2 regions of the Enterococcus sp. DIV0840 genome follow, and region 2 is predicted to be linked to the other one. Evidence: a T-box and tRNA genes for the amino acid it is inferred to sense, from the RefSeq annotation. Region 2 holds a T-box; the other holds one or more tRNA genes.
The links. The T-box of region 2 lies ahead of lysS (lysine--tRNA ligase). A T-box ahead of a tRNA ligase gene usually reads a tRNA of that ligase, here a tRNA-Lys.

Region 1 (3,253 bases), 890 kb from region 2:
CGCATCTTTTTCTGAAAGCTCATTACCCGTAAACTGAGCCATTTGTTTTAGTAATTGATCACTATCAGAAATTTGAACTTTGGCGATCCTAATATAACCACCGCCGCCACGTTTACTCTCAACAGAATAGCCACGTTGAATCGTAAAACGTGTGTTGATAACATAATTAATCTGGGAGGGAACACAATTGAATAAATGAGCCATTTCAGCTCTACGAATCTCAATTTTACTGCTTTCTTCAAGAATCTTTTTTAAATATGCTTCTATTAAATCAGAAGTATTTTGATTACTCATCACACTCATCCTTTTCCCTTGACTAATACTGACCTTAATTATACATAACTTCAACTGTTTAATAAAGAAGAATGCCCAAATTGATAAGAAAAGATAAATATATTGAAATAGTTAGTTACTCAATCGAACAAAAAAGAACAGAGTAATTACTCTGTTCTTTAAATCGGGAAGACAGGATTCGAACCTGCGACCCCTTGGTCCCAAACCAAGTGCTCTACCAAGCTGAGCTACTTCCCGTAGCTATAATAATAAAAAAAGACTAAACGCTTAAAAGGAACTAAATTCTCTGAACCTTCTAATCCTCAGTCAAACACTTTAACTATGCACCCAAAGGGAGTCGAACCCCTAACCTCTTGATTCGTAGTCAAGCACTCTATCCAGTTGAGCTATGGGTGCTAAAACAAGGATCAAAGTCAGATATATTCATCTGCTTTGTACCTTTCAACATCTATTCTGTCAATTTTACAATTGCCATTCATAGTGTTTCAAAGCAATGCCGAGGACCGGAATCGAACCGGTACGGTGATCACTCACCGCAGGATTTTAAGTCCTGTGCGTCTGCCAGTTCCGCCACCCCGGCGTTTTGAAAAGGCTAAGCGGAAAACGGGGTTCGAACCCGCGACCCCCACCTTGGCAAGGTGGTGCTCTACCACTGAGCTATTTCCGCAGTCTGGATGCCGGCTAAAGGATTTGAACCCTCGACCCTCTGATTACAAATCAGATGCTCTACCAACTGAGCTAAGCCGGCGTTATAATCGCCTAGTAATAAAACGAGACTAAAAATGCGGGTGAAGGGACTTGAACCCCCACGCCGTAAGGCGCTAGATCCTAAATCTAGTGCGTCTGCCAATTCCGCCACACCCGCAAAATATTCCTATGAGCCGTGCAGGGCTCGAACCTGCGACCCTCTGATTAAAAGTCAGATGCTCTACCAACTGAGCTAACGGCTCAAAAAATGGAGGTTGACGGGATCGAACCGCCGACCCCCTGCTTGTAAGGCAGGTGCTCTCCCAGCTGAGCTAAACCTCCAAGACAACACTTTAGCGTGGCGACGTCCTACTCTCACAAAGGGAAACCCTTCACTACAATCGGCGCTAAGAAGCTTAACTTCTGTGTTCGGCATGGGAACAGGTGTATCCTTCTCGCTATCGCCACCACACTGGGTGTTGTTGCTATTAAGTTGAGTGATTATTCACTCAAAACTGGATTGAAGTACGTAATCAAAACGTGGTTAAACACTTTTTTATTCGTTTCTTAGGTTAAGTCCTCGACCGATTAGTATTGGTCCGCTCCGTACATCACTGCACTTCCACTTCCAACCTATCTACCTGATCATCTCTCAGGGGTCTTACTTTCTTAAAGAAATGGGAAATCTCATCTTGAGGTGGGCTTCACACTTAGATGCTTTCAGCGTTTATCCCTTCCCTACATAGCTACCCAGCAATGCCCTTGGCAGAACAACTGGTACACCAGCGGTAAGTCCATCCCGGTCCTCTCGTACTAAGGACAGCTCCTCTCAAATTTCCAACGCCCGCGACGGATAGGGACCGAACTGTCTCACGACGTTCTGAACCCAGCTCGCGTGCCGCTTTAATGGGCGAACAGCCCAACCCTTGGGACCGACTACAGCCCCAGGATGCGACGAGCCGACATCGAGGTGCCAAACCTCCCCGTCGATGTGGACTCTTGGGGGAGATAAGCCTGTTATCCCCAGGGTAGCTTTTATCCGTTGAGCGATGGCCCTTCCATGCGGAACCACCGGATCACTAAGCCCGACTTTCGTCCCTGCTCGACTTGTAAGTCTCGCAGTCAAGCTCCCTTCTGCCTTTACACTCTGCGAATGATTTCCAACCATTCTGAGGGAACCTTTGGGCGCCTCCGTTACTCTTTAGGAGGCGACCGCCCCAGTCAAACTGCCCACCTGACACTGTCTCCCACCACGATAAGTGGTGCGGGTTAGAGGGTTCATAACACAAGGGTAGTATCCCACCAGCGCCTCCACCGAAACTAGCGTTCCGGGTTCATCGGCTCCTACCTATCCTGTACATGTGGTACAAACACTCAATATCAAGCTACAGTAAAGCTCCATGGGGTCTTTCCGTCCTGTCGCGGGTAACCTGCATCTTCACAGGTACTAAAATTTCACCGAGTCTCTCGTTGAGACAGTGCCCAAATCGTTACGCCTTTCGTGCGGGTCGGAACTTACCCGACAAGGAATTTCGCTACCTTAGGACCGTTATAGTTACGGCCGCCGTTTACTGGGGCTTCAATTCTGAGCTTCGCCGAAGCTAACCCATCCTCTTAACCTTCCAGCACCGGGCAGGCGTCAGCCCCTATACTTCATCTTTCGATTTTGCAGAGACCTGTGTTTTTGATAAACAGTCGCTTGGGCCTATTCACTGCGGCTGACCGAAGTCAGCACCCCTTCTCCCGAAGTTACGGGGTCATTTTGCCGAGTTCCTTAACGAGAGTTCACTCGCACACCTTAGGATACTCTCCTCGACTACCTGTGTCGGTTTACGGTACGGGCAGTTGTTTTCTCACTAGAAGCTTTTCTTGACAGTGTGACATCAGAAACTTCGGTACTATTATTTCCCTCCCCATCACAGCTTGTCCGTATAGAGTAAAGCATTTGACTCTACTCAAGACTTACTGCTTGGACATGCACTTCCAGTCGCATGCATTTCTTAGCCTCCTGCGTCCCTCCATTGCTCAAACAAAAACAACTGGTACAGGAATATCAACCTGTTGTCCATCGCCTACGCCTTTCGGCCTCGGCTTAGGTCCCGACTAACCCTGGGCGGACGAGCCTTCCCCAGGAAACCTTAGTCATACGGTGGACGGGATTCTCACCCGTCTTTCGCTACTCATACCGGCATTCTCACTTCTAAGCGCTCCAGCCGTCCTCACGATCGACCTTCAACGCCCTTAGAACGCTCTCCTACCATTACACCAGAGG
Region 2 (3,253 bases):
TACAACATGATCCTGTTCTTAAAGCCTTCTACGAAAAGAAACGTTCTGAAGGGAAACACCACCTCACAGCTCTTGGAGCAGTTTCCAGAAAGTTATGTTACATCGTTCATGCGATTCTCAAAAAGAACGAACCTTACGAAATACGAATGTAACTCAAAAAAATACCTTTGCTTTCTCTTATTTGTTATGCACTTTTTTGTTATTAAATTTTGGACTAATTCTTTTATTCTTTACTTGACTTCTTATAGTTAGTCTTTCAACTTCAACCATTATTCTTTATAAGCAATTCTATAATAACAATTTCATAGTAAGATTCCGGTTAGTTTTTTAAGCTATTTCGACTGTATATTTATATTTCTAATTTGATTTAAAAACAAGTATAATAAAAGAATATTTATTTGTTGAAAGGTAAAAAATAATGACGAATCACAAAAATTTAACATTCGATTTTTATCAAGAAAATGACCAACAACTCTATTCTCTTCTCACAAAAGATATTCGTGTCATGCGTTATATCACTGAAAAAGCAGAACCTGAGACTGAAGCCGTTGAAAATTTCAAAAAGATTTTGGCTTATAATAATGCTCATAATGACCAGACAGGTTACTACAAAATATTTGACCAAGAAACCTATATCGGTTTTGGTAAATTGTCTTGGGATGAGGAAAATAAAATAGAGATAGGTTATATGTTGTTGCCCGAACACTGGGGCAAAGGTTACGCAACACAAATAATTGCGACATTATTGGACTTGATAAAGCAATCGGAAACATTATCAGATACCACGATCTATGCCATTATCGATCCAAAAAACGGTGCATCAAAGCATCTTTTAGAAAAATATCACTTTGTTTCTGTTTGGCAAGGAATCGAAGATGGACTACCTTCTGAACATTTAGTTTGGAAAGCCTAGTTATTTTAATTACCTCTTGAATCTGTACCTAGACTTATGGTACTATGCTTACAAGCATAAATTTAAAAGCGTTGATAAGAAGAGTACTTTTGTTTGATTATTTAAAGAGAGCTTCGGTTGGTGGGATGAAGCAATAAACAGCAGAACGAAAAAAGACTTTGAGCATAGCACGGATTCACTTTGTTGATGATACTGCTACGGGATCTCCCGTTATAGAGATAGGGTATAAATAACTGTACCTGAAGAGGTTACTGTAGTGATGCAGTAATAAACTGAGGTGGTAACGCGATGAACGAAACTTTCGCCCTCAAGAGATATTCTCTTGAGCGGTGGAAGTTTTTTTGTTTTTGTGCAAAATATTTTAGGAGAGTGAATGGTATTATGACAAACGAACAAATGAACAGATGCCAAGAAAAACGAAACAAATTACAAGAACAACAGGTAGAAATCTATCCCGAAAGCTACAAAATAAATCATGAACTCTCAGAATTAGCATCACTTGACGATGGAACTCAAAACATTAAGGTTGCTGGAAGAATTCTCACTATGCGAAAATTCAGCAAATTGATTTTTGTTCACTTAGCCGATGTAAACAGTCGTTTTCAAGTCTTACTAACAGAACAAGAATTAGGTGAAACGAGTTTAAACCAATTTCGAACAACTATTGATATCGGAGATTTCATTGGTGTGCATGGTTCTATGTATACAACAAATTCGGGAGAAAAAACACTACGGGCAACAGACTATCAATTTTTAGGAAAGGCTCTTCGTCCACTTCCAGAGAAGTGGCACGGCTTAACTGATACTGAAACGCGCTATCGTCAACGTTATCTGGATTTATTGATGACAGAAGCAACTAAAGAACAAATGCTTTTACGAATTCAACTCATTCGAGAAATCCGTCATTTTTTAGAAGCTAAAAATTTTCTAGAAGTAGAGACACCTATTCTCCAACATACATCATCGGGAGCGATTGCCAAACCATTTCATACACATCACAATGCCTTAGATATTGAACTTAATTTGAGGATTGCACCGGAGACTTATTTAAAACGATTGATTGTCGGTGGTTTCACTAAGATTTTTGAATTTGCTAAAAGTTTTAGAAATGAAGGGATCAGCCCTCAACATTTACAAGAATTTACCATGGTTGAAGGGTACGCTGCTTATTGGAATTACCAAGATTCTATGGTGTTGATGCGGAAGTTGATTTTACATGTACTAGAGAATGTTTTCCATACAGCAACGATAAAAATTGGTGAGTCATCCGTCAATTTCGCCGAAGATTGGGCGATCGTTTCATTCAGGGAACTTTTGTTGAAGGATACAGGGATTGATATCGATCAGTTTCCACAAGCAAAAGAGCTATACGAAGAAATTGTAAAAAAAGGGATTCACTTAAAACATGAAGATATTCATTCTTTAGGTCGGGGTAATTTAATTGATTTACTTTATAAAAAAGTCAGCCGTCCTCATATTGTAAAACCAACATTTTTGATTCAGCATCCTATTGATCTATCACCATTAGCTCGATCTAATGATCAAGATCCAGCCTTAACTGACCGCTTCCAATTAATCGTAAATGGTGCCGAAATTATCAACGGTTATTCTGAATTAGTTGATCCGATAGAACAACGCGAAAGATTATTAAAACAAGCCCAACTAAAAGCGGATGGTGATACAGAATCAATGGAAATGGATGAAGATTATCTATTGGCGATGGAATATGGTCTACCACCGATATCTGGTTGGGGTTTTAGTATTGAGCGGTTATTAATGGTTCTTACGGATAGTGATACAATCAAAGAAACAGTCCTTTTTCCATTGGTTAGAAAGTAAAAAAAGAAGAGTCCTCTTGACGGCTCTTCTTCGCTACTTAAATTCAATCATCATATCTCTTTCGTTTAGACGAAGCTGGGATTCCCAAAGCCTCTCGATACTTGGTTACGGTACGACGAGAAATTTCGATTTCTTGTTCCTTTAACAGGTCTACCAATTTCTGATCAGAGAGAGGTTTTGCTTTATTTTCATTATCAACTAAAGCTTGTAGCTGTTTTTTGATGCTATTTGTTGAGGTTTCTTCCCCTGTGGCTTCATTAGACAAGCCATTAGAAAAAAAGGAACGAAGCTCAAAAACACCAAATTCTGTTTCTAAATATTTGCCATTGACTGCTCGGCTGACCGTTGATTCATGGATATTCAATGATTCTGCAATTTCTTTTAAGGTCATTGGTTTTAGCGGGCGGTCTTCTTGAAAAAAGAATTGCTGTTGGCGTTGAACGATTTCTGTGCCGACTCTTAAAATAGTATCACCACGTTGGATGATCGTTTTCTCTAGCC

Region 1: it has a tRNA-Lys gene. The T-box ahead of lysS (lysine--tRNA ligase) is inferred to sense a tRNA for this amino acid. The anticodon was not compared.

The regions. Positions count from the first base shown of each region.
Region 1 covers NZ_CP172876.1:3,585,716-3,588,968, forward strand. The annotation lists gene IGL98_RS17060 (CtsR family transcriptional regulator) at 1-294, opposite strand, end outside; tRNA gene IGL98_RS17065 (tRNA-Pro) at 458-531, opposite strand; tRNA gene IGL98_RS17070 (tRNA-Arg) at 617-690, opposite strand; tRNA gene IGL98_RS17075 (tRNA-Leu) at 789-874, opposite strand; tRNA gene IGL98_RS17080 (tRNA-Gly) at 890-961, opposite strand; tRNA gene IGL98_RS17085 (tRNA-Thr) at 970-1,042, opposite strand; tRNA gene IGL98_RS17090 (tRNA-Leu) at 1,078-1,159, opposite strand; tRNA gene IGL98_RS17095 (tRNA-Lys) at 1,172-1,244, opposite strand; tRNA gene IGL98_RS17100 (tRNA-Val) at 1,251-1,323, opposite strand; rRNA gene rrf (5S ribosomal RNA) at 1,338-1,453, opposite strand; rRNA gene IGL98_RS17110 (23S ribosomal RNA) at 1,550-3,253, opposite strand, start outside.
Region 2 covers NZ_CP172876.1:2,700,503-2,703,755, forward strand. The annotation lists gene IGL98_RS12900 (IS110 family transposase) at 1-152, shown strand, start outside; gene IGL98_RS12905 (GNAT family N-acetyltransferase) at 419-913, shown strand; T-box leader at 976-1,225, shown strand; gene lysS (lysine--tRNA ligase) at 1,295-2,752, shown strand; gene rpoN (RNA polymerase factor sigma-54) at 2,796-3,253, opposite strand, start outside.